3 regions of the Listeria sp. MAN/IMW/UF555 genome follow, and region 1 is predicted to be linked to each of the others. Evidence: predicted binding sites of a transcription regulator. Region 1 holds the regulator's gene; each other region holds the start of a gene.
What was found. Region 1 encodes Rex, which represses fermentation and respiration genes when NADH is low (regulators of the CRP and FNR family bind a similar motif). Its sites were predicted from a motif close to TTGTGAAATATTTCACAA; they were not measured.
Positions count from the first base shown of each region.

Region 2: AC4PG8_RS09960 (L-lactate dehydrogenase) is a predicted target of Rex. The motif match lies at 7,910-7,927, and genes of this name have one in related genera.
Region 3: qoxA (cytochrome aa3 quinol oxidase subunit II) is a predicted target of Rex. The motif match lies at 4,540-4,557, and genes of this name have one in related genera.

Region 1 covers NZ_JBZWZS010000002.1:288,386-299,294, reverse strand. The annotation lists gene tsaD (tRNA (adenosine(37)-N6)-threonylcarbamoyltransferase complex transferase subunit TsaD) at 1-431, shown strand, start outside; gene AC4PG8_RS08595 (alpha/beta hydrolase) at 508-1,467, opposite strand; gene AC4PG8_RS08590 (ABC-F family ATP-binding cassette domain-containing protein) at 1,492-3,444, opposite strand; gene AC4PG8_RS08585 (redox-sensing transcriptional repressor Rex) at 3,755-4,402, shown strand; partial or broken gene AC4PG8_RS08580 (DUF4305 domain-containing protein) at 4,429-4,633, opposite strand; gene AC4PG8_RS08575 (CPBP family intramembrane glutamic endopeptidase) at 4,635-5,321, opposite strand; gene groES (co-chaperone GroES) at 5,554-5,838, shown strand; gene groL (chaperonin GroEL) at 5,871-7,499, shown strand; gene AC4PG8_RS08560 (hypothetical protein) at 7,694-7,903, shown strand; gene AC4PG8_RS08555 (hypothetical protein) at 7,948-8,340, shown strand; gene mscL (large conductance mechanosensitive channel protein MscL) at 8,397-8,783, opposite strand; gene AC4PG8_RS08545 (hypothetical protein) at 8,844-9,035, opposite strand; gene AC4PG8_RS08540 (copper resistance CopC/CopD family protein) at 9,181-10,806, shown strand; gene AC4PG8_RS08535 (YcnI family copper-binding membrane protein) at 10,819-10,909, shown strand, end outside.
Region 2 covers NZ_JBZWZS010000003.1:18,741-29,649, reverse strand. The annotation lists gene AC4PG8_RS10000 (ABC transporter permease) at 1-710, shown strand, start outside; gene spoVG (septation regulator SpoVG) at 1,397-1,705, shown strand; gene spoVG (septation regulator SpoVG) at 1,824-2,132, shown strand; gene glmU (bifunctional UDP-N-acetylglucosamine diphosphorylase/glucosamine-1-phosphate N-acetyltransferase GlmU) at 2,521-3,894, shown strand; gene AC4PG8_RS09980 (ribose-phosphate diphosphokinase) at 3,945-4,901, shown strand; gene AC4PG8_RS09975 (YehR family lipoprotein) at 5,251-5,712, shown strand; gene AC4PG8_RS09970 (putative heavy metal-binding protein) at 5,761-6,093, opposite strand; gene AC4PG8_RS09965 (DNA alkylation repair protein) at 6,159-6,833, opposite strand; gene AC4PG8_RS09960 (L-lactate dehydrogenase) at 6,910-7,851, opposite strand; gene AC4PG8_RS09955 (50S ribosomal protein L25/general stress protein Ctc) at 8,145-8,768, shown strand; gene AC4PG8_RS09950 (GNAT family N-acetyltransferase) at 8,858-9,442, shown strand; gene pth (aminoacyl-tRNA hydrolase) at 9,549-10,103, shown strand; gene mfd (transcription-repair coupling factor) at 10,227-10,909, shown strand, end outside.
Region 3 covers NZ_JBZWZS010000003.1:196,614-207,522, forward strand. The annotation lists gene AC4PG8_RS10745 (6-phospho-beta-glucosidase) at 1-95, opposite strand, end outside; gene qoxD (cytochrome aa3 quinol oxidase subunit IV) at 264-596, opposite strand; gene qoxC (cytochrome aa3 quinol oxidase subunit III) at 598-1,209, opposite strand; gene qoxB (cytochrome aa3 quinol oxidase subunit I) at 1,197-3,176, opposite strand; gene qoxA (cytochrome aa3 quinol oxidase subunit II) at 3,194-4,300, opposite strand; gene AC4PG8_RS10770 (hypothetical protein) at 4,688-4,864, shown strand; gene AC4PG8_RS10775 (phosphomevalonate kinase) at 4,958-6,028, opposite strand; gene mvaD (diphosphomevalonate decarboxylase) at 6,018-6,989, opposite strand; gene mvk (mevalonate kinase) at 6,946-7,914, opposite strand; gene speG (spermidine N1-acetyltransferase) at 8,056-8,574, opposite strand; gene cls (cardiolipin synthase) at 8,590-10,104, opposite strand; gene gyrA (DNA gyrase subunit A) at 10,239-10,909, opposite strand, start outside.

The DNA.
Region 1 (10,909 bases):
ATTTTCCGCGGGCGATGATGGATGATGGTTCGTTTGACTTTAGTTTTAGCGGGTTGAAATCTTCTTTTATTAATACGTTGCATAATTTAAGACAGCGCGGGGAAGAACCAAATCCTAATGATATGGCAGCTAGTTTTCAAGCTAGTGTAGTCGATGTTTTAGTAAGTAAGACGATTCGCGCAGCTAAACAACATGGCGTGAAACAATTGCTTCTTGCTGGAGGAGTGGCGGCAAATCAAGGTTTGAGAGAGCGACTTATTCAAGAAGTAAAATTAGAACTTCCGGATACCGAGCTGATTATTCCGCCGTTATCGTTATGTGGTGATAATGCGGCTATGATTGCCGCTGCAGGGACAGTGAGTTTCTTACAAGGAAAACGAAGCAATTATGATATGAATGCAAATCCAGGTTTATTGCTGGAAGACATTTAAAAAAGCATGCGGAGTTAAATTCCGCATGCCCGGGACTGCAAGCAAAGTAATTTCTCACTTTGCTTGCAGTCTTTTTTTACATTGTTTTACTTAAAAATTGTCGTACTTTTTCTTCGTAAGTTTCTGGCTCAACAGTGAATGCTTGACCATGTTCAGCGCCTTTTACAACCCATTTTTCCTTGTAGCTTTTGGTGGCGTCATATAGTTCTTCTACCATAGAAGTAGGGACAAATGCATCTGAATCACCGTGAATATAGAAAATAGGTAAATCAGTTTCAGCTACGGCATTAATCGCACTTGCTTCACTGAAAAAGAAACCTTCTTTTACTTTATTGATAAGGCTAGCTGTTGGAATAATTGGGAATTTTGGTAAATGAAACATGGTTTTTAATTGATAAGATAGTTCGGCGTCCATGGAAGTATAGCCGCAATCCGCGATAATACTTTTTACTTGTTTCGGCAGCTTTTCGGCACTGGTCATGAGGACGGTGGAACTCCCCATGGAAACACCGTGAAGGACAATTTCTGTATCATCGCCATTTTTATCAAGTACTTGGTTTGTCCACTGAACATAATCTTTACGTTCTGGCCAACCAAAGCCTATATTTTTCCCTTCACTTTCGCCGTGTGCTCTTGCGTCAGGCATTAATACATTGTAGCCGAATTTTTGATTATACATCCTCGCTAGACCAGCCATTTCGACTTTGCCGCTTTTCCCTCGATAACCATGTGCCAAAATAATGGTTGTATTGGAAGGTGAGGGTGCTTCTAAATAATTAGCGACTAGTTTCAAGCCATCTGCTGAGGTTTCTGTCCATTTTGTTAGACGTTGTTGCTCCATCCAAGCGGTATTTTCTTGGCGATTTTTCTTCGCAAGTTTGGCTGTTTCTGTAGTTTGATCTGCAGTCGGTTTATCATTCATACTTGAATTATCACGAGATAGCGCATAGCTATATAAGTAAAAACTTGCGCAAATACTAATAATTACAAGTAACCCAACGATAATTGAACCAGAAATAATTAAAATCTTTTTCATTGTTAGCTCCTTTTTTTATGTAGATTACATAGATTCTAGTTCTTCGCTTACTTTTTCCCATTCCTCCATCAATTTTTCACCACGTGCTTTTACCACATCAAGTTCCTGCGTAATTTCAAAAGCTTTCTCATGGTCTTGAAAAATTTCCGGTTTGGTTAATTGAAGTTCTAGTTCGGCGATTTTTTCATCTGTTTCTTCCATAGACTTTTCTACTTCTTCTAGTTTGCGTTTTCTTTGACGAAGTAGTTTTTGCTGTTCTTTTTCTTCTTGATAATTTAGTTTTCTAACCGAGGCAGTTGCTTCGACAGGTTCCCCTTTTTTACGACGATCTTCTGCATCAAGGCGCGCTAGTTCTTTTGCTTCGGCGATTTTTTCCTGATAATAATCATAATCGCCAAGAAAAACGGTCGCTTTTTCTGGGGCTAGTTCTACTACTTTTGAAGCGATGCGATTAATAAAGTAACGGTCATGAGAAACAAATAGAATCGTTCCTTCAAAATCGATCAAAGCAGCTTCTAAAACTTCTTTACTTTCAATGTCTAAATGGTTGGTAGGTTCATCGAGAATTAGCACGTTGGCTTCAAGTAAAGTAAGTTTTGCAAGAGCGAGTCTGGCTTTTTCACCGCCACTAAGGGATTGAACGTTTTTTAGGACGTCATCATCTGAAAATAAGAAATTACCCAGTGTTGTTCGAACGTTCACTTCATTTAATTCTGGATAATCATCCCAAAGTTCCATCAAAACAGTTTTGTTGGATGTTAGTTTTGCTTGTTCTTGGTCATAGTAACCGATTTTGACACCTGCTCCAAAATGAAATTCACCGCTAAGAGCTGGAATATCACGAATAAGCGTTTTAAGAAGGGTAGATTTACCGATTCCGTTTGGACCAACGAGCGCTAGACTATCTTGACGTTTCATTTCGAACGTTAGATTGGAAGCAATGCGCTTGTCTTTGGCGTAACCAATACTTAATTCATCTACCATTAAAACATCTTTACCAGTTTGCTTTTCAAATTGGAAGCCGAAATGAGCAGATTTTTCGTCGCCTTGAGGTCGAGCGAGTACATCCATTTTTTCTAATTGTTTTCTTCTGCTCTGAGCTCGCTTAGTTGTAGAAGCGCGAACGATATTTCTAGCGACAAAATCTTCTAGCTTGGAAATTTGTTTTTGTTGTTTATCGAATTCTTTCCACATTTGTTCAAGTTTAGCTTGTTTTTGACTAACAAATGAACTGTAATTTCCTTTGTAGTGATCAATTCTTGTGCGGCTAATTTCGTATACTTGGTTAACGACTTTATCTAGGAAATAGCGGTCATGAGAAACGATAAGTAAAGAACCATGATAGTTTTGCAAATAGGTTTCTAACCATGCTAGTGTTTCAATGTCTAAATGGTTTGTCGGTTCATCGAGAACAAGAATATCCTGTTTCGCGAGTAATAACTTAGCCAGTGCAAGTCTTGTTTTTTGCCCACCGCTGAGTGAGGCGATTTCTACTTCATAATCTTCTGGATAAAAGCGTAAACCGTTTAAAACGGAACGGATTTCTGCTTCATACGTATACCCACCAACTTCTTTAAAAGTATGTTGCAAGGTATCGTAATCGGTCATCAATGCTTGATATTTTTCCGGATTATTATAAAGCTCAGGTTCCCCAAGACGAAGCTCCATTTTGCGTAAATCTGCTTCCATTTTTCTAAGTGAATCAAAAACACTTAACATTTCATCCCAAATTGTTTTCGTGGATTCAAGGCCAGTATTTTGAGCCAAATAGCCAATTTCGACACTTTTAGGTTTAGAAATTGTTCCGCCGTCATAACTCATTTTTCCAGCGATAATTTTAAGTAAAGTAGATTTACCAGCGCCATTTCGACCAACTAGGGCAATTCGGTCGCCTGTTTTTACTTCTAATTTAATATTATCTAAAATAACTTCTGCACCGAAGAATTTAGAAATTTGCTGAACTTGTAATAATATCATAATCTCTCTCCTCGAACGTTCTCCTTACTAGTTTATCTTAAAAGCCAAGTAATCGCAATGAGAGAAGAAGGGCTTCACGTATAAGGTAGATTGTGAAAACACTCGCATTATTTGTGATTTTAGCGTAGAATGGAAAAGAAGGAAAACACTAGATATTTTGCGGGACAAACTATTGCTTGAAAATCATGAGCAAAAAGTTTGTGCATTCCTTGTGAAATGTTTATAGTATATAAGCAAGCATGTGAAAGGAAGTACAGTTCACAAAAGCTTCAACTTCAGAAAAAATTTAAAAGAAGAAGGGACAGAAGGCATGATGGAGGAAACAACAAAAATTCCACAAGCGACAGCAAAACGCTTACCATTATATCATCGTTACTTGAAATACCTAGATGAATCAGGTAAGGAACGAGTATCATCTGCGGAATTAAGTGAAGCGGTGAAAGTTGATTCAGCGACTATTCGACGTGATTTTTCGTACTTTGGCGCATTAGGTAAGAAAGGATACGGGTATAACGTTTCTTACATACTCGACTTTTTCAGTAAAACACTTAGTCAGGACAAACAGACAAATGTTGCACTAATCGGTGTAGGTAACCTAGGTACAGCATTATTACATTATAATTTCATGAAAAACAATAATATCAAAATCGTTGCTGCATTTGATGTAGACCCAGCGAAAGTTGGTAGTGTTCAACAAGACATTCCAATTTATCACTTAAATGATATGGAAGAAATTGTTCGTGAAAATGGTGTGGAAGTAGTTATTCTGACAGTTCCAGCTGATGAAGCGCAAGTAACTGTAGATCGTTTAATTGAAGCAGATGTTAAAGGTATTCTAAACTTTACGCCAGCTCGTATTAGCGTTCCAAAACAAGTTCGTGTGCACCATATCGATCTTACAACGGAATTACAAACGTTAATCTATTTCCTGGAAAACTATCCAGCGAAAACAGAATAAAAAAACCTGTAGAAGGTAAGCAACACTTACTTTCTACAGGTTTTTTTTACGTCTTTTAAGCCCAGTGATAATAAGGCCAATACCAATACCAAAATCAATTAACATCATGAGTATAAGTATATAGGCAACAAGATCATAACCATATTCAGCCACTCGAACAATAACAAAATAGACAAATACAAGACCAAGCGCAAAATAAAGAAAACTTTGCTTTATTAATGAATTTTTCATATTATCCTCCAATGATTCCAAGACTCACGAGCAAAACAATGGTATTCATTAAAATATGTGCGCCCATCGAAACAGCAATTCGTTTCGTTTTCGTATAAAGAAAACAAAGAATTAATCCGATGACAAAATAAGTAAGTAAAAAGGAAATATCCCCGTGAAGTAGCCCAAAGAAGAGCGAACTAATAACTGCCGCCACATGAATGTTCATCACATTACTCAGCCCACCAAAAACCACTTTTCTAAAAACAAGCTCTTCTAAAATTGGCCCGAGAACTGAAATGAAAATCAAGAAAATCGGCGCAGATCTAGTTAAATCAACAAGTAATTCTGTGTTTGCCGATTCACCAATATTCCCAGAAATTAGCGTTAGAATAATGCTACAAATAAATTGTGCTACGTATAACCCAATCACTCCACCAATAATCCACACAATACTCAGAAATGGCGTAGTTTTTTCACCGAGTTCGATTTTATTTTCTTTTGGTTTTCTATAAAGCATTGGAATAATAATGGCGAGTGATAATAAATTAGAAAAAATCGACCATGTAATTACCCCATAAGTTTGAGCATCCGCTGTAGAAATCGAAGTCATACTAAGTAAAATATGTTGAACAACGGGAATCCCAATAGATGCAGAAAATAGTAATAATAAATAAACTAATACAATCGTAATATAACGTTTAGCCAAAAAATACGCATCCCTTCTAAAAACAAGCTCCAGCTAAATGCTTAAAAATAGCGGAAATAGCTCTTCTTATTGTACTAGTTATCACGCTTTACCGCAAATAAGAATTCTTTAATTTTTAAACGTTTTTGCTTGCAATTTTTATTTAGTTTGGTATCATAATAACTGTATTAGCACTCTAATGTGTCGAGTGCTAAAATGAAAAATGTAATTATATCAGAGGAGGTCATTTACATTGTTAAAACCATTAGGAGATCGTGTTGTAATTGAAGTACTTGAAGCAGAGGAAAAAACAGCGAGTGGGATTGTATTACCAGACTCTGCCAAAGAAAAACCGCAATCAGGGAAAATTGTTGCAGTCGGTTCAGGTCGTGTGCTAGATAACGGCACAAAAGAACCACTTGAAGTTGCAGAAGGTGACACGGTTATCTTCGCAAAATACTCTGGAACAGAAGTGACGTATGAAGGAACTGACTATCTGATTTTACGTGAAAGTGATATTTTAGCAATTACTAAATAATAAAAAAAGAAATAATCGGAGGGAAATATAAAATGGCAAAAGATATTAAATTTAGTGAAGATGCTCGTCGTGCCATGTTACGTGGTGTCGACCAACTAGCAAACGCAGTAAAAGTAACGCTTGGCCCAAAAGGTCGTAATGTTGTTTTAGAAAAAAAATTCGGTTCTCCGTTAATTACAAATGATGGTGTAACGATTGCAAAAGAAATCGAATTAGAAGACCCATTTGAAAACATGGGCGCAAAACTTGTATCTGAAGTTGCTTCTAAAACCAATGATGTTGCTGGGGACGGAACTACAACTGCTACCGTTTTAGCGCAAGCAATGATTCAAGAAGGCTTGAAAAACGTAACAGCTGGAGCAAATCCAGTAGGCGTACGTCGTGGTATCGAAAAAGCCGTAGCAACTGCTATTGAAGAATTAAAAGCTATCTCTAAACCAATTGAAAGCAAAGAGTCTATCGCTCAAGTTGCTGCTATTTCTTCTGGTGATGAAGAAGTTGGTAAATTAATCGCAGAAGCAATGGAACGTGTTGGTAACGATGGCGTTATTACTATTGAAGAATCCAAAGGCTTTGCAACAGAATTAGACGTAGTAGAAGGTATGCAATTTGACCGTGGCTACACTAGCCCTTACATGGTAACTGATTCCGACAAAATGGAAGCAGTCCTTGAAAAACCATACATTTTAATTACAGATAAAAAAATCAACAACATCCAAGAAATCTTACCAGTTTTAGAACAAGTTGTTCAACAAGGTCGTCCAATGCTAATTATCGCGGAAGATGTTGAAGGAGAAGCTCAAGCAACTCTAGTACTAAACAAACTTCGCGGAACATTTAACGTAGTTGCAGTGAAAGCTCCTGGTTTCGGTGACCGCCGTAAAGCAATGCTAGAAGATATTGCTGTTTTAACTGGTGGACAAGTCATCACAGAAGACCTAGGTTTAGAGCTGAAAACAGCAACAGTTGATCAACTTGGAACAGCTAACAAAGTAGTTGTAACAAAAGATGATACAACAATCGTAGAAGGAGCAGGCGATTCCACACAAATCAGCGCTCGCGTAAACCAAATCCGTGCGCAAATGGAAGAAACTACTTCTGAATTTGATAGAGAAAAATTACAAGAACGCTTAGCAAAACTTGCAGGTGGAGTAGCTGTTGTTAAAGTCGGAGCTGCAACTGAAACAGAGCTAAAAGAACGTAAATTACGTATTGAAGATGCCCTTAACTCTACTCGTGCAGCAGTAGAAGAAGGTATCGTAGCTGGTGGTGGTACTGCCCTTGTAAGTATTTACAATAAAGTAGCAGCACTAGAAGCAGAAGGCGATGTAGAAACAGGTATCAACATCGTGCTTCGTTCCCTAGAAGAACCAGTTCGTCAAATCGCGCATAACGCTGGACTTGAAGGTTCCGTTATCGTAGAACGCTTGAAACACGAAGCAGTTGGCGTTGGTTTCAACGCAGCTAATGGCGAATGGGTAAACATGATTGACGCTGGTATTGTCGATCCAACAAAAGTTACTCGTTCCGCATTACAAAACGCTTCATCTGTTGCTGCTCTTCTATTAACTACAGAAGCTGTTGTAGCAGATCAACCAGATGAAAACGGTCCAGCAGCAGGCCCAGATATGGGAATGGGCGGCATGGGCGGTATGATGTAATTCATATCAACCGAACAATAAAAAGATCTCTGAATTTTTTCAGGGGTCTTTTTTTGTATTAAATAGAAGTCAGCTGCCACATTTTTATAACAACAAACCAAAACTTGTCACGGGGCATACAATTTTGGGACCTAAAAAGTAATCAGTTCTCTCCTAACCATTGTTATAATAAAAGAAAAGGAGATGCACTTGCTATGAGAGAAAATTCCATTATTGGTCGAATTATTGCATTTTGTGCGATTTGCTTTGCATTTTTTAATCCGAAAACGGTGACTTATTGGCTTGGAGTACGCGCGGAATCTGGGCCGGCTTGGTATCTTACAACAGTTGTCGCATGCGGAATTGCTGTTTTCGTACTGATCGATTTAATCAAAAAAATAAAACGAAGAAAAGCGGCAGAATGATAATTTTCGTGGTATACTACTAGAAAAACGACTAGGAGAACGCCATGAACTGGACACGTATAAGTAGTATTTTAATAGTTGGTTTTACAGCATTTGGAGCAATTTATGGGGGATTATCGATGGTTTTTAAGCCTAGTGGTAGTCTTTTATCACTTTCAACCGGATTGCTTGATGGTTCACCGTTTGTCGATTATTTAATCCCAGGCATATTTTTATTCATATTTGTTGGGTTATTCCATTTAGCAGCACTAATTTATTTACTAAAAAAATTACCACGAACAAAAGAAGTCATGTTTGCAGCCGCCGCCGTACTCGCAGTCTGGATGGTTGTTCAAATACTCATTATCGGTTATGTATTTATTTTACAAATTATCTTTTTAGTAGTCGCTGTGGTGGAAATGTTCTTAGCGGTACAATTAAAGAAACAACAACAATAAAAAAACAGGAACCTTTAGTCAGAAATAATGACTTAGGTTCCTGTTTTTTTATGTGCTTATTTTTGTTGTTCTTTTAATAAATCGCGAATTTCTTTTAAGTATTCTTCTGTTGGAGGTACTGGTGTCTCTTCGGTTGGTTGTTCTTTTTTCTTGATAAAGCTAGTAAGTATTTTGACAAAAATAAAAATGGCAAAAGCGATGATGACAAAGTCCACGATGGATTGAATAAAAGCACCGTACTGAATGACTGATTTTCCAACTTTGAAGCTTAAATCTGTGAAATCAAGGCCACCGAGGAGTACACCAACGAATGGCATGATGATGTTATCTACTAAAGATGAAACGATTTTTCCGAAAGCAGCCCCAATAACAACGGCCACCGCAAGATCTAGTACATTCCCTTTTAACGCGAAGTCTCTAAATTCAACTAACATTTTTTTCATAAAATTCACCTCCCACATCTCAGTATAAAACATCTAACTGCGATGTGAAAGCAACTGAACTTATTTTAGTAATAAACTGCCGATGTATAGTGTCGGGGCCATTAAAGCATAACCAATAATAATAAAAGTAAGTGTTCGAAGCCAGAAAGAGCCCAGAATATTTGGTTTCCATTTAGCTAAGAGTGCTTGAAGCCACATCGTGATGAGTGTAACAAATGCAAACATAAAAAATAATTCAATATAACGAAGCATAGAAAAATCCCCCTTTTCCTTTTCTTTCACTATGCCATAATCGCTATATCTTTTGCAATAGCGAGTGAGCCAATTATTTCCATTCAATTCTTGCACGTGATAAGTTAAAAAGAGTAAAACCGTTCGTTCGAAAAAGGAGCAGCAAATGAAATTATTTAAAAGGATCAGTTTTATTTTAATCGTGTTATACATATTAATTGTGCCAGTTCAGCATGTTTCTGCGCATGCTTATTTGGAAAATTCAAACCCAGCCGATCAATCGCATATAAAAACAGCGCCAGAAAAAGTAACGCTCGTGTTTAATGAAGAAATTGAAGCGGATTTTCCTTTAATAGAAGTAAAAGATTCAAGTGGAAAGCGGGTTGAGACAGGGAAGACAGCTGTTTCTAAGAAGAATGATCATATGGTGGAAGCTTCCTTGCCAGCTGAATTAAAAGCAGACGTCTATTCCGTATCGTGGCGAGTTGTTTCTGCTGACGGCCACACGGTAAGTGGCGTCATATCATTTAAATTAGGTGATACAAAAGCGACATTCCAAAGCACCGAAGTACCATCAAATGCTTTCGATCTGCAAATTAGTTCCGTTCAAAAAGCAATACTTTATATAGGATTTTCATTGTTTATCGGGATGCTAGTTTTTGGACTAGGACTTTATCCGCGAAAAGAGCAATTAACAGCAAAAATTACGACGCGTTTAAAGAAAATTATCTGGTTTGCGCTCGCCTTTCTTGGCACGGCGCTACTAATGCAACTTTTTGTACAAACGAGCATTACAACAGGTGTTTCTATTAGCGAAAGTTTCCAGCCGGATAAATTAGCGGCTTTCTTAACGACGAAAACAGGCTATATTTGGCTTAGTGAGCTTATCTCATGGCTCGTGCTTGTTATTTTTACTGTTATTATGGTTCGTAAAAATAAACAATGGAGCTGGTTCGCGCTTCTGACAGAGAGTGCATTAATTGGTTATTTGATTTTTGCGAAGGCTCAGAATGGACATGCTGCAGCGAGTGCCGATAAAATAGTAAGTATCACAGCAGATATGCTTCATATGATTGCAGCAAGTGTTTGGGTTGGTGGCATTTTAGTACTATTATTCGTATTACCGAAAACCGGAAAAGCGCGTGAAGTTTGGAGCAGATTTGCCATTGTTGCAATCATCGCGGTAGCTTCAATACTAGTTAGTGGCTTACTTATGGCAGTGATGAACATTGGTCAAATGGCAAACTTATTTACAACCAACTACGGTAAAATTCTTCTTTTCAAAATCGGTTTATTTTTACTAATGGCATTATTAGGTTTAGGACATTACATCTATCTTAAACTCAAAAACAAAAAGTTGCCATTTAAAACGATTTTAATTGAGCTTATCATTGGGACGATCATTCTTATCGTCGCAAGTGTTTTAACAAACGTACAAACCCCGCCACCACCTGCCCCAAAAGCATTTGATGAAACAATTGCAGCAGAAGGCGAAAATGCAAAAATCAATTTACGAGTAGAGCCAGCGACAGTCGGACAAAACCAATTTATCATCACTTTCACTTCCGCAGATGGAGCCACCAAAACAGATTTCGAACAAGTGACTATCACAACAAAATCTACTAAAACTGATGAAAAAGCCACTTTCCAAGCAAAACTTGCAAATGAGAACCAATATTTTGCAGAAGGACTTTATATTAACCAAACTGGAAAATGGGAAATTACGGTCCATGGCCTAACGAAAGATTTTACCGATATTAATCAAACATTTACAACCAATATTACACAGTAAAGGGGAAAAACAATGAAAAAAATTATTAGTTCGCTCGTCGTTTTATTAGCAGTTTTTATTATTCCATTTGAGGCAAGTGCGCATGTGTCAGTTTTACCAAGTG
Region 2 (10,909 bases), on a different contig from region 1:
GATTGAATGGTATGCCTTACAAAGTAGTTGGCGTTCTTAAAGAAAAAGGCGCTTCTATGATGGGCTCGAGTGACGACCAAATCTTTATCCCGATTTCTTCGGCTCAACGATTACTAAAAGATACAAATGTCCGTACTATCTACGTAGAAACAAAATCTGCTGAAGATGTTGATTTTGTAGTAAATACATTAGAATCTCGCCTCGCTATTAAGTTTGGCAATGAAAAAGAACAAGAAGAAAATGCTTCTTCTGCTCAAATGGGACCATCTTATCAAGTCATTAATCAACAAGAAATTCTCAACGCGTTCAATACAATCAGCACTACATTAACTACTGCGCTTGGTGCAATTGCGGCCATTTCGCTTGTAGTAGGTGGGATTGGAATTATGAATATTATGCTTGTTTCTGTTAGTGAAAGAACGAGAGAAATAGGTATAAGAAAAGCGTTAGGAGCTAAAAAACGAGCAATTCTGCTACAATTCCTAATAGAATCTATTGTTATTAGTGTTTGCGGCGGGATTATTGGAATTCTTATCGGCGTTTCAGGCGCATTGATATTCGGCTCAGTTGCTGGCATATCGTCAGGAATAACAGCTGGAACCATTATCTTCTCGTTTGTATTCTCCTTATGCATCGGCGTAATATTTGGTATCGCCCCTGCGAATAAAGCATCTAAATTAAGACCAATCGACGCTTTAAGATCAGAGTAACGAAAAAAGAAATCCGGAATTGTGTATTTCGGATTTCTTTTTTTAACTAAAATTAGTGCTTTAAGTTGTCTTGTCATCTATATTTAATGTTTTTGTCACAATTAAGCGTTTTCAAATCGGGATTTAGTTCTTTTTTTTACTAGAAAAAAGAAAAAAGTTCTTGAATCATGCATTAGAATAGGATTTTCAGGGTATACACTATTTATTGACTTATTCAGATGAGATGAATAGAGACATCTAAAATTGTAAATATATGATCTCAGAAAAATCATAAATTCTCTGTAAATTGTATACAATTATTTTTGAGAAATCATAATTTTAACACCATTTTACTAGCGTTCTTGCCCATAAAATAGTATGATGATTACATCTTGATACTGTGCTAGCAATGGTTTCGGCGTTTTTGTTACTTTAGTGATAAAAATTGTATACAAAACAAAAACTTGAAGAAACAATCTGAAAATGTCAATGATTTTCAAAGAAAAACTATTTTTTTTGGTTTACAATTCACAAAGTTGTCAAATTTAGTTTTTTTTATTATTATGTTCATAGGGAAGAATTTTACGTTAATATTGCTTGCTTATAAAAGTGATTTTTTCTATGGGGGAATTTTTCTCGAGTGTGTACTTATGTTGCATGTGAGCATTGTTTACTAGCAGCGCAACTAGAATAAGGTGGTGAAGATAATGGAGATTACAGATGTGAGATTACGACGTGTTGAGACAGATGGGAGAATGAAAGCTATTTCTTCAATTACGATTGATGGTGAGTTTGTTATTCACGACATTCGTGTCATCGATGGCAACGAGGGTTTATTCGTAGCTATGCCTAGTAAACGTACGCCGGATGGTGAGTTTAGAGATATTGCTCATCCGATTAACTCAGGCACCCGTGCAAAAATTCAAGAAGCCGTTTTAGCTGCTTATGAAGTAGCGGACGAGCCAGCAGTAAACGAAGAAAGTTCTGCAGACGAAAGTGTTGTAGAAGAAAACTAAAAAATCCTCGGTTAGGAAGAACGTTGTTGGGAACAGCTGGGGGATACTTACCTGAGATTTTAGCTGGGATAAGCAGATTCTTTTTGAGAGAGGCAAATGGGATAAGGAGTGACTAATAATGCAAGTAACAGATGTGAGATTACGTCGTGTAGAAACTGATGGAAGAATGAGAGCGATTGCTTCAATCACTTTAGATGAGGAATTTGTAGTTCATGATATTCGCGTTATTGATGGGAATAACGGATTATTCGTAGCTATGCCAAGTAAACGTGGTGTTGACGGTGAATTCCGTGACATCGCTCACCCAATTAATTCCGATACTCGTGCAAAAATTCAAGAAGTTGTTTTAGCTGAATATGAGCGCGTTGGTGAAGAAGAAGCAACTGCGGTAACAGAAGAAGAATCTGAATCCGTTTCTGCTGAATAATTAAAAAAATTTCCAAGGGCTAGCTTAGTGCTAGCCCTTTTTGTGTAGAATAACTATGAAAAAAATCATAAATAGCCTTGGTCTTCTATTTTGGCTATGGTATAATTAAAAGCAGATTGTAAAAACAGGGAGGAGATTTTAAGTGATGTTGCAAAAACAGATGTATTCAAGCAAACATTTTTGTAGCACAAGTGTAAAATCCTCTTTTAGTAAGCAAATAAATAACCACACTGTATCTTTCGGAATTTTCAAACAAATAAAACTTTAAATTTCCTCTTTACCTAAAAAACGTAGGTAGGGGTTTTTATTTGGGCGCATTCTTGAAAAAAAGCAAATTTTACGTTATCATTCATAGTGGATGAATAGTGAATATTGGAGGTTCTATATAATGTCAAAACGATATGCTGTAGTGCTTGCTGCTGGCCAAGGCACACGGATGAAATCAAAATTATACAAAGTATTACATCCTGTTTGTGGAAAACCAATGGTCGAACATGTAGTAGACCAAATTTCGACACTTGATGTTGATAAAGTGGTTACAATTGTAGGTCATGGTGCTGAGAAAGTACAAGAGCATTTAGCGGGTAAGAGCGAATTCGTGAAACAAGATGAACAACTTGGAACGGCGCATGCAGTACTTCAAGCGAAATCAGAACTTGCAGGAAAAGATGGTGTGACGTTAGTTGTTTGTGGAGATACACCTTTAATCGAAGCTAGCACAATGGAAGCTTTATTAAAATATCACCATGAAAAAAGAGCAAAAGCAACTATTCTTACAACCGTTATTGAAGACCCTACAGGATACGGACGTATTATCCGTGATGACCTTGGTATTGTCGAAAAAATCGTTGAACATAAAGATGCGACAGAAAAAGAACAACGCATTTCAGAAATTAACACCGGCACATATTGCTTTGATAATAAAGCTCTTTTTGAAGCTTTGGAAAATGTCTCTAATGATAATGTGCAAGGCGAATATTACTTACCAGATGTTATTAAAATTTTAAAAGATGCGGACGAAGTTGTTGCAGCTTACAAAATGGAGTCCTTCGAAGAGTCACTTGGAGTAAATGATCGAATTGCTTTAGCTGAAGCTTCCAAATTAATGCAACGTCGAATCAATGAGAATCATATGCGTAATGGAGTAACACTTGTTAATCCGGAAAACACGTATATTGATATAGATGTAAAAATAGGTCAAGATACAGTTATTGAGCCAGGAGTAATGCTTCGTGGCAAGACTGTAATTGGTGATGATTGCGTGGTAACGAGCGGTTCAGAAATCGTAAGTAGTGTAATCGGTGAACGCGTGCACGTCAGAAATTCCTCGATTTTTGAAAGTAAAGTCGGTGATGACGTTCAAATCGGACCATACGCTCACTTAAGACCAGAATCTGATATTCATAATCATGTGAAAATCGGAAATTACGTCGAAACTAAAAAAGCAGTTGTCGGTGAAGGAACTAAATTACCTCATTTCATTTACATGGGAGATGCGGAAATTGGTAAAAACGTCAATGTTGGTTGCGGAAGTATTGCTGTTAATTACGATGGCAAAAATAAAGCAAAAACCATCATTGGTGATAATGTCTTTGTCGGATGTAACTCGAACTTGATTGCACCTGTCAAAGTGGGAGATCGTGCTTTCATAGCAGCGGGCTCCACAATTACAAAAGATGTTCCTGAAGATGCGTTAGGTATTGCTCGCGCGAAACAAGATAACAAACTTGGCTACGCGAAACATTTGAATCACGGTAAATAATTTCCTATTGGAAAGTTTAAAATTTTAATAAAAAATAGTGGAGGCTGATTATGTCAAACGAGTATTTTGATCCAAAGTTGAAGATTTTCTCGCTAAATTCTAATCGTGAACTAGCTGAAGAGATTGCGAAAGAAGTAGGTATTGAGTTAGGGAAATCAAGCGTTACTCATTTTAGTGATGGAGAAATCCAAATTAACATTGAAGAAAGTATCCGTGGTTGTCATGTATATGTTATTCAATCAACGAGTAATCCTGTAAACCAGAATTTAATGGAACTTTTGATCATGATTGATGCGTTGAAACGCGCTTCCGCAGCAACAATTAATATTGTTATGCCTTACTATGGTTATGCACGTCAAGACCGTAAAGCAAGAAGTCGTGAACCAATCACAGCGAAATTAGTAGCAAACTTAATCGAAACTGCTGGTGCAACTAGAATGATTACACTTGATATGCATGCACCGCAAATCCAAGGTTTCTTTGATATTCCAATTGATCACTTGAATGCAGTTCGCCTTCTAAGTGACTATTTCAGCGAACGTCATTTAGGTGATGATTTAGTTGTAGTTTCACCTGACCACGGCGGGGTTACACGCGCTCGTAAAATGGCTGACCGTTTGAAAGCGCCGATTGCTATCATTGATAAGCGTCGTCCGCGTCCAAACGTAGCTGAAGTAATGAACATCGTTGGAAATGTTGAAGGAAAAGTTTGTATTATCATTGACGACATTATCGACACAGCTGGAACAATCACGCTTGCTGCAAAAGCATTACGTGAAGCTGGCGCGACAAAAGTATACGCATGTTGTTCGCACCCGGTTCTTTCTGGCCCAGCAATGAAACGTATTGAAGATTCACCAATCGAAAAACTAGTTGTAACAAACTCCATCGCTCTTCCAGAAGAAAAATGGATCGATAAAATGGAACAACTTTCTGTAGCAGCTCTTCTTGGTGAAGCAATCGTTCGCGTTCATGAAAATGCTTCTGTAAGTTCTTTATTTGAATAAAATTTAAAACTAAAAAGGATTTTTCTGTGATTATCATAGAAAAATCCTTTTTTTAATTAAACCAATTATGAAGACAGAAAATATACTCATTATATAAAATCTCCCTTTTGAAAACGGCGAGAAAGTCCATTTTTATCATTGTTTTAGATGAAGATGTGATAACTTTAATTCGGGATAAATGGTTGCGGAAAGCAGTATCTAGAATGGTTTTGAACTTGTTTTTCGAGAAGATTCTTACAAGTTTTTCGCAAGGATTTTGGAGGATAAAGTTCACAGAATGTCTATTGTAATGGCTCTGTTTGTTAGGTACCCTTATAATAGTACAAAAGACTAATTAGGAGGAGCATCTATGAAAATGCTAAAAAAGGGAACTACAGTATTATTTGTAATGATTATGGCGGTTATGTTAGTAGCGTGTGGGGATAAGGAAGAAAGTAAGACCTTTGCGCTTTCTCAAAATGGTGTAGATTCGAAATTAACATACACTTATAAAGGGGACAAAGTTACTAAGCAAACCGCTGAAAACACAATGTTATATACTTCAATGGGCATTAAAACAAAAGAAGAAGCTGAAAAAATGCTTAAAGAAACAAGTGAGAAATTCCAAAATATTGAAGGATTGAAAGAAAGCATTGATTATAAAGATGATAAAGCTATTGAAACATTAGAAGTAGATTACACGAAAATAGCTTCTGAAGATCTTAAGAAATTACCGGGCATGGCAGCGACTGGCGATGTATCTAAAGGTATTAGTATGAAAGAATCTGAAAAAATGTTGAAATCTCAAGGCTTTAAAGAAGTCGAAAAATAAGCTAGTAGTAAAAAAGAAGTATCCGACCAGTCGGATACTTCTTTTTGCTTAATAATCTTGCGCTTCAATAACAACGGCAGTACCGGAAGCAGTAACCATTAACATGCCATTATCTGCACCGAGCACTTCATAATCAATGTCAACACCAATAACGGCATTTGCACCAATATCTTTCGCGCGTTGTTCCATTTCGCGAATTGCTTCCTCGCGAGCGTTAATAAGTTCATCTTCATAGCCTTGCGAACGGCCCCCGAAGAAATTTCTAAGTCCGGCTCCGATGTCTTTCATAAAATTAACACCAGTAATGACTTCGCCGAAAACGATTTTTTTATACTCGATAATTTGTTTGCCTTCAATATTTGGTGAGGTTGTTACAATCATGAGTTATCCCTCCAGTTTTCTTTTATCATACCTCTTAGTACTTTTTCTAGTCAAAGGATATCTGCTTAATTTGTACGATTTCGCGCTTTTTCAATATAAGAAATTGCATCTGGAACTTTACAAGCTGTTTTTCCTAGGTTTACGTGAACCTTTCCAACTGATTTTGCAGCTTCAATTGCTTTTTCATGCAAATCGTCTTTGTAAATTCCGCAAGTGATAATAAAGCCGTTCATCGAATAGCGAGTTCTGTTTGATTCGGATTGTAATGTTTCTTTCGCGCGTTGTAGTAATGCCTCTGCTTCAGGCAAGTTGTTAATATGCTCGCTATAAATCTGCCAGCCCATGGATTTAGTTAAATCATACTCGCTCTCAATCCACTTCTTTGCAAAAAGAAGTGCATCATCACGTTTGCTTACGATCGATGCTAGTCCAAAGGTGAGTTGTGACCATGTTTCGCGAAAAGCTACATTCCATTTTTCGATTTGCTCGGTAGTTACTTTGTTTGGATTGACCGCAAGTAAACCAAGATAAATTAAGTCGCTGTTATTTGATTCGATTAGCTCTACGGCCAGTTCATGGTTTTTAGTTAATTTTTCGCGGCGGATAATTTTCTTTAAGTCTCCAATTTTTAGTCCGTAAAGATCTAATGAATCCGGACAACCGTGATTACGAAAAATTTTAATCGTATTGGGGTTTTCTAAGGCTTGTAGCTCGGTGTCAAGTTGGTCAAAAGTAATCATACGCGTCACTCCTCTCGAATAAATTAAGTATAACAAAAAAGCATGCAAAATCGCATGCTTTTAGGAATTAAGAATATTAGTCGATTTGTTTCATTGCGTCGTCTAGAACTTTTTTAAGTGTGTCTGCGGAGTTTTTCATTTGTTCTTTTTCTTTATCGTTTAAGTTCATTTCAACAATGTGGCGAACTCCTTGGCGGTTAACTACTGCTGGTGCGCCGATGTAAATATCGTTCATACCATAGTGGCCATCTAAATAAACAGAAAGTGGTAAAATCGCATTTTCGTTATTTAGGATCGCTTTTGTAATACGAGCAAGAGCCGCAGCAACGCCGTAGAATGTAGCGCCTTTTTTATTGATAATTTCGTAAGCTGCATCACGAACGCTTACGAAAATAGTATCCATTGCACCTTGTTCGTCTTCGTTAATCCATTCAGTGATTGGAAGGCCACCAACTGTTGTATGGCTCCATGCTGGGAATTCTGTGTCGCCGTGTTCGCCGAGGATATAACCATGGACGTTACGAGCATCCACTTTTAAGTAATCGGCAATCGACATACGGAAACGTGCTGTATCAAGGCTTGTTCCAGAACCGATAACGCGTTCTTTTGGAAGACCTGAGAATTTCCATGTAGCGTAAGTTAAGATGTCTACTGGGTTAGAAGCGATTAAGAAGATACCGTCAAATCCGCTCGCCATAACTTCATCCACAATGCCTTTCATGATTTTGATATTGCGGTTTACTAGGTCTAAACGAGTTTCACCAGGTTTTTGTGCAGTCCCAGCAGTGACAACAACTAAGTCTGCATCATGGCAGTCGCTATAATTTGCTGAGTAGATTTTCTTCGGTGTGGAAAATGGAACGGCGTGGCTTAAATCCATCGCATCCCCGATTGTTCTGTCTTTATCTATGTCAATAATGCCGAATTCTTGTCCGATACTTAAGTTTACACAAGCAAATGCATAACTAGAACCAACTGCTCCGTCGCCAACTAAAATAATTTTTTGATGATCTTTCATTTCGAATTCCTCCTATAAAAAATCTATTTACTAGTACAGTATAACATGTATTTTTCATTTGTGAAGCATTGAACGTCCTAAATTTTAAAAAGTTGTTATAATAAATTTATGAAAACGCTATAGTACAGTTTGAAAGCGTCTGCATTAGGAGCGGTTCGCTATTTTCTGTTTACCTTTTATTGAGAATTATAAACCTTTTAAAGAGAAATAAGGCTTTTGCTTTGTTTTGCTATTTTTCTAAAGGGTAGATATAATATAGATGTACCAAAATTGAATGAGTGGAGTGATTTTTTATGGCAACAACATTAGAGGTCCAGAAAAGAGAAACAACGCAACATTCAGAAGTAACGAGATTGCGTAGTGAAGGAAAAGTGCCTGGAATTATTTATGGTTACAAATCGGAAAATGTTCCAGTTTCCGTTGATTCTTTGGAATTAATCAAAGCAGTTCGTGACAATGGTCGAAACGCCGTATTTTCAGTTACTGTAGACGGCAAGAAATTAAATGTTTTATTACATGAATATCAAGTGGATCCGTTAAAAGACGTATTAGTACACGTTGATTTACTAGCTGTTGATATGAATGAAGAAGTTGAGACTGATGTTCGCGTGGTATTAGTTGGTGATGCTCCAGGCGTTAAAGCTGGCGGTGTACTTCAACAAATTATCCATGATGTAAAAGTTTCAGCAACACCAGAAAAATTACCAGAAACAATTGAATTAGACATTTCTTCATTAGAAATCGGTGATGTTTTAACTACAAACGACCTTCCTGAAAACAAAGATTATGTCGTGCAAGCAGAGGAAGAAGAAACAGTTGTTACCGTTTCTGCTCCACGTGCTGAAGAAGAACCAACGACTACGGAAGCACCAGAACCAGAAGCTGTACATGGTAATGATGAAGAACCAGTTGAATAATTTTTTATAAATAAGGATGGAAGATTCGCATTTGTTTGCGATATCTTCCATTTTTTTTGTTATAATAGCTGTATGAAGGAGGCGGTTTCATGCTTGATAAATCAGTACCACATATTTCTGTTGCAATGGTAAATCATAGTGCTACCAAATATCCTGAGTTCAGTTTGCCAGAAGGTTATTCGTTTCGTTTTTATAGAGATGGGCTGGAGGAAGACTGGTGCAGTTTGCAACTAGAAACTGGCCAAGTTCCATCGATGGAAAGTATTCGGATGCGTTTTAATACAGAATTTGGAAATGAAAAAGAAAAATTAGCCAAGCGCTGCGTCTTTGTAGAAGCCCCAGACGGCGAAATTATCGGGACCGCAATGCTTTGGGATGGAAATACATTTGGCGAGATGGCAAGCCGCATTCATTGGGTCGCTGTACTCGACTCGCACGGCGGAAAAGGTATCGCCAAAGCCTTGTTATCTAAAATTCTCGGCTTAAACAAAAGTGATTTCGTCTATCTAACAACGCAGACAGGAAGTTACCAAGCTATTTATCTTTATCAAAAATTTGGCTTTGAAAAATTCGTGGGTGAAACTCCTGAAAATTGGAAAACAGAAAACTTTCAAGCAGAAAACGAAAAAGCTTGGCAAATAATTGAAAATAAAATTGCGGAATACAAGGCTTAGTTGGAAAACTTTCAACCAATGGAAATCCGTGTTATAATCAAAAAAACATCGAAACAAAAACCAGTTCATTCGTGAAGTGGTTTAGTTCATGTAAGGAGAAGCTTTTATGAAATTAATCGCAGGACTCGGAAATCCGGGCAAAAAATATGAACGTACCCGGCATAATGTCGGTTTTATGGTAGTAGATGAGCTGAGTTTTCGCCATCAAACCCCTTGGAAAAAATCAAAATTTAACGGTATGGTAAGTGAAATTAATGTGGGCGGCGAGAAAATGATTCTAGTTAAACCACTGACTTTCATGAACGCTTCTGGTGAGTGCATTCGTCCGCTAATGGATTACTACAATATCCAGATAGAAGACGTTCTAATTGTATATGATGACTTAGATTTACCAGTTGGGAAAATCAGATTGCGCCAAAAAGGTAGCGCAGGTGGTCATAATGGGATGAAATCAATTATTCAACACGTCAAGACGCAAGAGTTTAATCGTATCCGTGTGGGTGTCAGTCGTCCTTTAAAAGGGGAAGTCATCCATTATGTATTAGGAGATTTTCCAAAAGCGGAACAACCTGATATTATCGCAGCAATTCAAAAAAGCGCAGATGCTATTGAAGATTTTGCGCAAACACCATTTATTGAAGTAATGAATAAGTATAATTAAAAAATAGACTATCCGAGAGGCGTGGCAATGCTTTTGCCACGTATTTCGGTCTTTCTTCTAGCGTGTGATTTAATCTTGCATTGCATAGAATGAATTTTCTGACAAAAAAGGAGCTGTTTTCCCTTGAAAGGATTACAACAATTAATATATGAACAAAAAGATATTCGCGCGGTCTTAAATGCGCTTGATGAAAAAGAAAAATCACAACTTGTCACAGGGCTGACAGGCTCTTCGCGTGCACTTTTTGCGAGTGTAGTGGAAGGTGCATCTAAGCGGCCAGTTGTGTTTGTAACGCATAATTTGTACCATGCGCAAAAATTATACGATGATTTACTTTCTTTAATAGATGTTGATAGATTGTTTTTATATCCAGCAGATGAATTGATTTCTTCAGAGTTAAGTATTTCTAGTCCAGAATTGCGTGGTCAACGTGTTGAGGCGCTCGACTTCTTATTATCTGGCAAACCAGGAATTGTAATTGTTCCAGTTGCGGGACTTAGAAAAATGCTTCCACCTGTCTCGTTATGGAAACATTTTAATATATCTATCGTTGAAGGCGAAGAAATCGATCCAGATGTATTGCGCCAAAAATTAGTCACTATGGGTTACACGATGAGTGGAATGGTTAACACCCCAGGAGAATTCAGTGTCCGCGGGGGCATCATTGATATTTATCCGATTACAGAAGAATTTCCGATTAGAATAGAACTTTTCGATACCGAAGTGGATTCTCTTCGTTTCTTTGATGTGGAGACACAGCGTTCGACAACACGTGTTGAAGAATTCCGTTTGCTTCCCGCGACAGA
Region 3 (10,909 bases), on a different contig from region 1:
AGTCCTTTACCGTCTTCAAGATAAGCTCCCTCACATTGGTTGGCAGCAACTGCTCCGCCCCATAAGAAGCCTTTAGGAAATTTTGATTCTGTCATTTTTGTGTATCTCCTCTCACGGATATAATTTTACTTCTCCACTATAGAATATGTAATGCATTACATAGCAAGCAATTATTTTAAAATTTTTTTAGAAAAGCTGTTAACCCCTTTAAAATTGCAAAAAAACTGGTACAGAAAATGAATTCCATACCAGTCTTTTTTAAATTATAACAAGTGATTCATATGGCCAATTTCCATTACCCAATAAGAACCAATAACTACGACAATCGCAATAAATGCTGCGAATAAAATATTACCAATTTGAATTTTGCCATCGCGGCCTTCAGTCATATGCATGAACATCAGAAGCTGTAGGGCTGCTTGAATGAACGCAAAGATGAAAATAATAACTACCTTAACATTTGTTGTTAGCGTCGAATAAATGGCTACCCAGACTGCTAGAAGCGTCAAAATAATCGATAGCGCGAAACCAACAATATGTTTCCAAGGAATGCCACCTTCAGCATGAGCTGCATTTGATTTATTATTTTGTGCCATATTAGTTCACCATCCCTAGCAAATAGACACCGGTGAAAATGAAAATCCACACAACATCAAGGAAATGCCAGTATAAACTGGAAATAAATACTTTTGATGCTGTTTTTGGCGTCAAACCATGCATTTTAATTTGAATCAGAATAAAACTAATCCAGAAAATCCCGACTGTTACGTGAAGTCCATGTGTCCCTAGTAGAACGAAGAATGCTGACCAGTAAGAACCGATTTGCATTGTAACGCCTTCTGTCACATAGTGTGCAAATTCATAAAGCTCAAAGCCAACAAAACCCGCACCAAGAATCAGTGTGATAATCGAGTAAATCGTCAACATTTTCACATTGCCTTTACGCATCTCACCAATTGCTAGACCACACGTAAAACTACTTGCTAATAGTAAAAATGTCATTATTAGTACAAGCCAAAGTTCGAACATTTCTGCTGGCGGATGACCCGCATTCGAGCCAGCCTTTCTCATAACAAAGTAAGTCGCAAAAAGCGTCGCAAACAATGCAATTTCGGCGCCAAGGAAAATCCAGAATCCAAGAATATTTAATCGACCTTGTTCTGATCTATATTCAATTGGCAGATTTTTGTTTGTTTCTACAGATTCCATGGGTTACCCTCCTTCACACCAGTCGCAAGTTCGCGCGCATTATGTTCTTCTGTTTCTTTAATTTCGTCCACTTCGACGTGGTAACCATCGTTATTTTGGAACGAACGATAAATCATACATCCTAAAATACCAACTAGACCAAGAATTCCCATCCAGTACCAGTAGAAGACTAGTCCGAAACCTGCAATGAAGAAGAAGACAGACATTACAAACCCAACCATGGTATTACTTGGCATATGGATTGGTTTATAATTTTTATCATTTACATATGGATCGCCTTTTTGTTTTCTATTCCAGAAATCATCCAAGTCATTCCATTCTGGTAAAACAGCAAAGTTATATTTTGGAGGAACTGCAGAACTTGTAGCCCATTCAAGCGTACGAGCATCCCACGGGTCACCAGTAACTTCACGTTTAGAGTTTTTATAGCTGTAGTAGATGTTGTAGCAAAGAACTAAGAATGCTACACCCATCAAGAATCCGCCCACTGTGGAAATAAAGTTAAGCGTTGTCCAGCCATCACCTTGTACGTAAGTGTAAATACGACGCGGCATACCATCTAGTCCTAGGAAATATTGCGGGAAGAAACAAACGTTAAATCCAACAACGAAAATCCAGAAGAACCATTTACCAATTTTTTCATTTAGTCTGTAACCGACCATTTTTGGATACCAGTATGTAAGCCCGGCAAAGCAGGAGAACACGGTTCCAGCAATTAATACGTAGTGGAAATGGGATACTAAGAAGTACGTATTGTGATATTGATAATCGGCCGCAGCCATCGCAAGCATAACCCCAGTTACCCCACCGACAACAAAGTTAGGGATAAAGGCAAGTGACCAAAGCATTGGCGTTGTAAAGGTTATTCGCCCTTTGTACATTGTAAAGAGCCAGTTGAATATCTTAATCCCGGTCGGTATCGCAATCATCATCGTTGTAATGGAGAAGAAGGAGTTAACAAGCGCCCCTGATCCCATTGTAAAGAAGTGATGGACCCAAACTAGGAAACTTAGTAAAGAAATAACTGCCATCGCGGCAACCATCGCCGGATAACCGAATAATTTTTTCCTGGAGAAAGTAGAAATAATCTCTGAGAAAATACCGAAAGCTGGCAAAATAACAATATATACTTCCGGATGTCCCCAAACCCAGAACAAGTTGGCCCACATCATTGGGAGCCCGCCATTCGTGAGTGTGAAGAATGCTGTCCCAAACAGTCGATCAAATGACATCAAAGCAAGTGCCACTGTTAAAACTGGGAAAGCGAAAATAATAATCAAACTTGTAATCAATGAAGACCAAGTAAACATTGGCATTTTCATTAACGTCATACCTTTTGTACGCATTCTTAAAATCGTAACGAAAAAGTTAATCCCCGTCATCAGTGTACCAATACCAGCGATTTGAACACCTAGAAGATAGAAGTTAATTCCATATCCCGCGCTAAAATCTGTCGCAAGTGGCGCATAGTTTGTCCAACCAGCATCTGGCGAACCACCAATTACGAATGATAAGTTAAATAGCATCGCTCCCATAAAGAACGTCCAAAAACTTAAGTTGTTTAAAAATGGAAATGCTACATCACGCGCACCAATTTGAAGTGGTACTGCGATGTTCATCAGTCCGATGATAAACGGCATCGCCATAAATAAAATCATAATTGTTCCGTGCGTAGAAAATACTTCATTGTAATGCTGTGCGTCTAAAAATTTCATATCCGGTAAAGCGAGCTGGGTACGCATCATTAGCGCATCCACACCACCACGGAAAAACATTAAGACAGCAGCAAGCAAGTACATAATACCTATTTTTTTATGATCAACGGAAGAAATCCACTCTTTCATGAGCCACTTCCATTTTTTTGTATAAGTTAGTAACGCAACAACACCAATACTTACAAGTACGATAGAAATCTGCGCACCTAAAATCATTGGGTCGCCAGTTACGATAAACTCATTCCATTTCATGCCTTATGTCCCCCCTTTTAGTTCCCTGCGTCATCCGATTCTTTTTTATTGAATTCATTTGTTTGGATGTCATCTTCCATTTTCTTCATTTCATCTTCGCGGTGTTTATCCTCGTGGTAACCTTCGCCGTTTTTAATAATTTGTGGCTTCATATCATGACGCTCAAATTGCGGATTAGTTACTGTCACAGGACGAACCGGAAGCATTGGTTTATCAGAAATGGTTGATTTTGTGTTTGGATTATGCGGATTTGTCATCTCATAACCAAAACGTTTGTAGGCATAGAAAACATACTCTGGATCAGCTGCTACATCAACAAATGCTAAATGCGTACCAGAATAAGTTTTTTTCTTGGAGCTTCCAGGAATTAAAAGACGGTCATATGTGTCTTGCGTAATAACTGGCGAGTTCGCTTTTGTTTCTTTTGCCCATTTCTTGAAATCTTTTTCAGATTGAGCTACTACGTCAAAGCGTTGATCCGCAAAACCTTCACCATTGAAGTTTGCATTACGGCCTTTATACGTACCAACCTCATCTGCTTGTAAATATAAATTCATCGTCATTCCAGACATCGCATATTTTTGTCCACCTAATTGTGGTACCCAAAAACTTGTCATCGTATCTGCTGAAGTTAATTTAAACAGAACAGGACGGTCGGTTGGAATATTTACATAGTTGACCGTTTCAATTGACTCATCTGGATAACTAAAAATCCATTTCCAGTCTGCACTTGTTGCGTAAATAACAATTGGATCTTTATGCGAAGTCACTTTTGGTGCTTCTTCCCCTGCATAAATTGTTTTTACAGTCGGAATAGCCAGAGCAATAACGATAGCAACTGGAATTAATGTCCAAAAAATTTCCAGTTTTCTACTACCATGCATATCTGGCTCATAGTTTGAAATGTCTTTCCGTTCGCGGTATTTAACCAACATAATCGTAAACAATACAAAAATCGTCAAAACAATAACCAGCATAAATATAATCGAATAAATAATTAAGTCCGACTGACCTTTTGCAACTGGCCCTTTTGGATTAAGTACCGTCAAGTCACCACAACCACTTATAAGGCCGGTAACCCCAAGTAGTGCCGTAAGCAGCAAAGATTTAAGTACCTTTGACACCCGAATCCCCTCTTTTCCTTTTGATGTTTTCTAATGTGTATTTTTGCGCAAAAATACCATTACCGGAGTGCTGAAAGAAGCTTTTTAGAACTCCTATGTAACTGAAAAAATGCTTTACTATTTGATTCTTTTAAAAAAGCTCACAAACTTTTTTCTGAACTGATTAGCATTTTTAGAATCACTATGTTCATACTCTAACTCATTATATCTGATTTAATACCTTAGTTCAAAAACCTGATATATTAAATATTTCACAAACTTTTATTCTGTTCACTATTCCCTAGTTTGTGAAATTCAAAACAAAAAGTATATGATTTTTATATGGAAAGATGTTTTTCATGGTATATTAGTTTTGTAGCATACTTTAATTCCACAAGGAGTGGCAAGATGAGAAGGACATTTCGAATAATAGAGTTGGTATTGGGAATTTTAATTATTATCGCTACACCCGTATTATATTTCATGGATATTATTTCTGGTGCAGCCTCTGGCATTATATCAGCTGTTGGAATGGGTATTTTTATACACGCGGATAATTTATCTAAAAAAAATAAGACTGAATAAAAGATTTAGTTTGTTACTTTATTTTAAATGATTAAACTAAAAGCCGAACAACTTTTACATAAAAGTTGTTCGGCTTTCTTAGTTGTATCTCTATTATTCAGTAATTTGAACTCTCCCTGTATGGAAAGGTAAATGTTTAATACCAAGATTTTCCCACTCATTGACAAGTTTTTCGGCTAGTTCTTTCGTTTTCGAGAAAGCTATTCCGCAGTCGCCGCCACCAGAGCCAGATGATTTTCCTGCACCACCCATGTTTTCGGCTGAGTCCGCTAGTTCTTTTAATAAGCTGGTTTCAATATTTACGCCAGCTTTTGTTCCGAGTTCTTGGAGAATGCGACGATTTTCTTTAATAGATGAATAAAGCAATTCCTCATCTTTTGTATGGAAAGCTTGAATTATTTGCTTCATAATCTCGTTATTTCTAGTTAAAAAATGTTGATAATTCTTGCTATCTTCTTGTTTAAAAGCATGAATTTGCGAAACTAGTTTTCCGGTACTTACAGGTGTGCCCGTCCAACCTACAGAAAAAGTCGGCACTGGTTCTTCTAATGTTTCGATTTGAAGCATTGGCCACGGCTCTTTCATAAACCATTCGAGTGATTTATAAGCTAAACGATGCTTCACCCATTCTTGATCAAACGTCGTATAAGCAATCCAGCCGCCATACATACAAGAAGCAATATCACCACAAGAGCCATTACCTTGCACAACTAAATGTGAAAGGGCAGCTAGCTTGAATTTTTTAAGCATTGATATTTCTGGATAAAATTTCGTCATTAGCGCGTTGATTACAGCAACCGTCGCGGCTGCGCTTGAACCGAGTCCATACTTTGCGCCAGATTGGTCGATTAGTTCTGTTTCAATGACCATCTTCACAGGAGTTAGTTCTATACCTTCTGATTTTAGGAAAGTTGTCGCGATATTAATTGCTTCAGCTGTAAATGTCCAATGTTCCCCGTCTGGTTTAAGTTCTCCGCCAATTGGCCATGAAACTGGATTTTCATAATGTGGAATCCATAATTCATTGCGTTCACTATCTTCAAGAGTTAGCGTTATATAACGATTAACTGCAGTTAGAATGGCTGTGTGACCGGATTCTACCACCGCATACTCACCAGCAACATATAATTTTCCGGGTATTTTAACTTGTAGTTTATTTTTCATCTGATATAACACTCGCTTCCTTACCAGCGTGGCAAATTAGAACGTTTTTAGCCAAACCTGACAACTTATCTGCTACGATATTTTCATTTTCACGCTCACAAATAACTTTAACATTTGGACCAGCATCCATTGTGAAATAGGCTGGTATGCCGTTTTCACGCAATTCTCTAACAGCATCCATTATTTCTAGCGACAAAGGTTGAAAATAAGTAAAAGGAGGCTCTGCACCAAGCGTTGTCGCATGCATTTTCATTCCGTTTCGTTCTGTGATTTCGCCAACTTTGATGAAATCTTCCTCCAAAATAGCTTGTTTCATTTCTTCCAAGTCTGTTTCAGCAGCAGAAACCCATTTTTCGAAAAACGGAGATGTTTCAACAGTTAGGCGCATTCCATCCCGACTAGAAACTTTCTTTTCTTTATCAGAAACGACTGCGACTACAAGAGACATTTTGTCACATAATTTATTGGTAAAAGGTACGGCAAATGAATCACTACCATCCGCGAGCTCACCTTTTTCCCAAATGACAAAATCGCCGAAAACGGAACGAGAAGCAGAACCAGACCCGAAACGAGCCAGTCTGGAAATGTATTCTTTTGTGTCTTTTCTGCCAGCAGCACTAGATCCAGCAAGTGCAAGAGCTGCAAATGCAGAAGCCGATGAAGCAAGCCCTGCCGCAGTTGGAACGTGATTTTCGGAAGTGATTTTTGCTTTTGCTGAAATACCGAATTCTTCACGCATTTTATCTATAAAACGAGCTACTTTTGCATCCGTTTTTTGTTCATTATTTAGAATAAATGTATCCTGGGCTAAGTTTCCGTCCCATTCTACCGTTGTTTTTGTATAAAATTTATCTACCGTGAAGGATAAACTACTGTTTGCAGGTAGAATCAAGTGTTCATCGCGTTTTCCCCAGTATTTAATTAGCGCCACATTCGTGTGTGCGATGGCTGTCGCTCTCATAACTACCTTCTCCAATCGTAAAAATCCATTCTTGTGCAGCTCCAGCATTATGAAGCGCCGTCGTTATTTGTTTAGCGATTTCTTGATTTTTTGCTACAGCGATAATACATCCGCCTCTACCGCCACCTGTAAGTTTCGCCCCGTCCGCGCCATTACTTCTAGCTACTTTAATTAATTTCTCTAAACTGCTATCACTAACTGTCAAAGTTTCCAAATAAGATTGAGCTTTATTCATTGCAGCACCTATCTTCACAGTGTCAGCATCGCCTTCTAAATGCAACTTTATTTCCCGGGAAATATCACCGAGTTGGTGGATTATTTTCCCTATTTCAGCTTGATTTTCTTTGTATAAAATTTGCACATCTTTTACTGCATCTCTGGTTTCACTTGGAACGCCAGTATCTGCTACTACAAAAGTAATTTTTTTAGGAAAATGCATAATTTCTAGTTTTCGATCTCGCTCATACCATACGGGCTTTTCACTCACGACTGTAATCGCATCAACTCCACTAGCATTTCCGTGGGCAATTTTTTCCGCTGCATTTACAATTGCTAATAGTTTTTTAGAGTCTAATTCTTGATTGAAATATTTATATAAGCCACGCGCAATACTTGTTGCTACTGCAGCACTTGAACCTAATCCTCGGCCAATCGGAACGCCTGAAGTTACATGAATAGATACATTTTCACCATTACCAATTTCATTTAAAACATCTACTACTAATGCTTTGATTCCTGCTAAGAAATCAGGCATATTTTCTAAATCACCTGTAAAAAATGCCGAAGAAAATTTGGTTTTTGTAGAAGTTTCTACATTTGTCGTTACTATTGCTTGTGTAAATGGGACTGAAATCGCCGGTTCTCCGTATACAACTGCATGTTCTCCGCATAATATCATTTTAGCTGTCCCAATGCCTGTAGCCAATGCACGCCAATCCTTTCTCCATCAAAATAATACAAACTTTAATACTTCATGATACCATAATTTTTTCACTAAAACCTTATTATAGAACTTTTTTTGACCCAAAACAATGACTGGCGCAACTTTTCCCACGCCAATCACCTTTTAAATATCCATTTCTTGATATTGATGTTGAAAAATACACATCCGAATTGCATCGTGGTATGTTCCATCAACAAAAAATTCATCAATTAGCTCGCCTTCACGAATAAAACCAACTTTTTCATAGACATGAATTGCTTTTTCATTTACTTTATCAACTACTAAATATAGTTTATGCAGGTTTAGTACGTGAAAAGCATATTTCATCGCGAGTTTTGTGGCAGAAACAGCGTAACCATGCCCCTGAAACTTAGGATCAATAATAATTTGAAATTCCGCTCTCCGGTGAATATAATCAATTTCCATTAACTCAACTAGTCCAACCATTTGACCATCTAATTCTAAAATAAAACGGCGCTCTGATTGGTCGTGAATGTGCTTATCATATAGCTCCTGAAGCTCGACAAATGCCTCATATGGCTCTTCAAACCAGTAAGACATAATTTTCGCATCATTATTTAACCGGTGAACAAATTTTAAATCTTCTCGTTCAAGCGGTCTAAGTTTTAAATCTCCACTCATTTTTCCACTCCTAAATTATAAAATTGGTGATAGTAAACTGGAAAGAACTTCTTTTATACGAGTCAATAATGGTTTATTTTCCATATCTTTCATCGTAAATAGTCGGCTATCTTCAAAATCTTTCTTAAAATCACGTTTTAAATGAAGCATAGCCTCACTTTCATCATATAAGAATACCATTAATTCATGATTCAATCTAAAACTTCGCACGTCAAAATTGGCAGTTCCAATAGCCGCACGTGTTCCATCTACAAGCATTGCTTTAGCATGAACAAAAGAGTCATCGGCATAAGCATACATTTTCGCGCCTGCTTCAATCATCGTTTTTACATAAGCATTACTTCCGTGGAATGAAATCCCGCGATCGCCTTTTCCAGGAATAATAACTCGCACGTCGACACCACTCATTGCAACCCGGCGAATAACCGCAAGAGCCTCCTCATCTGGAACAAAATAGGGCGATACAATCCAAACTGATTCTTTAGCGGAATCAATCAAATCAAGCATCGAATCACGAACCCATTTTTCTTTATCATATGGTCCGCCGTATATCACTTGCGCCCATTCATCACCTACATCAACTGGTGAAAAATATTGTTGTAATCCAGCTTCACTAATAAATTGATCAGCAGCCCCAGCCTGATTTTCCATATAAATCCAATCATTTAGAAAAGATTCTTGGAGTTCGATTACAGCCTGGCCTGTGATTTTCATGTGTGTATCGCGCCAGACACGAAAATCTGGTGTATTAGAGCGATATTCTTCCCCAATGTTAAGTCCACCTGTAAAGCCAATTTGTCCGTCAATCACAACAATTTTACGGTGATTTCTTAAGTTGGCTGTTCTTACAATCCAAGGGGAGGCAATTGGGTCAAATGCGTGAATACTAACTCCAGCTTCTTTCAAAGGAGCTAAAAAGGCTTTACTCAGTTTGCTTGATCCAAGACCGTCAAACATAAACCTAACCTCAACACCGGATTTCGCTTTTTCCACCAAAATATCACGAATCTCTGTAGAAATCGCATCCGTTTTAAAAATGTAATATTGAATGTGAATATGGTTTTCAGCCTTTCTAAGCGCGTCTAGGAGCACTGGGAAAGCTTCCTCACCATTTGTTAATATTTCAATTTTATTTCCCTTAATCGGCTCTATGGACGTTAAATGCGCAATTCTTTTAGAAAGCCTTGGTAATTTTTCATTGGTGTTGTTTGGAATTGCATGAATCGCATTAATTAATTTAGCTTTTTCCATCACTTGAGCTGTACTGAATTTTCTAGTTGCTGGATTTCTACCAAACACAAGGTAACTAATTGTTCCAAGCACTGGCAAAATGAAAATAACGGCAATCCAAGCGACTTTTGAGCTAGTATTCCGCTGATCGAACAGAAGTAGCCGAATTGCGATAATAACCCCGCATAGTTGGATGATTCCACTTGTTATTAAGAATAAGATAGCTGCTTGGTTGATTAAAACATATTCCACTAAAAATAAAACTACTGCTATAAACAGAAATTGGACCAGTTTGCGCATTTTTTCAACTCTTCTCTTTTTTAGACGTATTAAAGATATTATACATAAAATACAGCCAAAAAGCGCTTTTTAATGCTGAAAAAAAGCTGGAAAATCATTCTAATTCATAAATTAGAGTCATTTCCAGCTTCGTTTTATTCTTCTATGTCGCTTCCAGGAGCATCTTCAAAACTTTCATCAGGAACTTGCGTGATTAAAGTTTCGTCGATTTCTTCCTCAAGCTCAACTTCATCTTCTTCTTTTGGCACTTTTGCAACAGTAGCTACTTTTTCATCTTCATCAAGGCGAATTAGTTTGACACCCATTGCGCTACGACCAGTTTGAGAAACAGTATCGATTTCAAAACGAATTAATACGCCACTCACGGTCATTAACATTAAGTCCTCTTCACCAGTAACAGTTTTCATTGCTACTAAATTACCGTTTTTCTCAGTAATTGTAACGGTTTTAACACCCATACCACCACGATTACGTAGCGGATACTGGGAGGCTGGCGTTTGTTTACCATATCCTTTTTCTGTTACAACGAGTACTTTTTCATCGTCTTCTAGTACTTCCATACCGATAACTTCATCGTCTTCACGAAGTCTAATACCACGGACACCGGCAGCTGTACGGCCCATTACGCGGATATTTTCTTCTGGGAAGTAGATAGATTGGCCATGTTTCGTTGCGATAATCATGTTTTTGCTACCATCTGTCATTTGAACAGAGATTAGTTCATCGTTTTCGCGAAGTTCTACAGCACGAAGACCACTTTGACGGATTTTCGCAAATTGAGAAAGAGTGGTACGCTTCACGACAC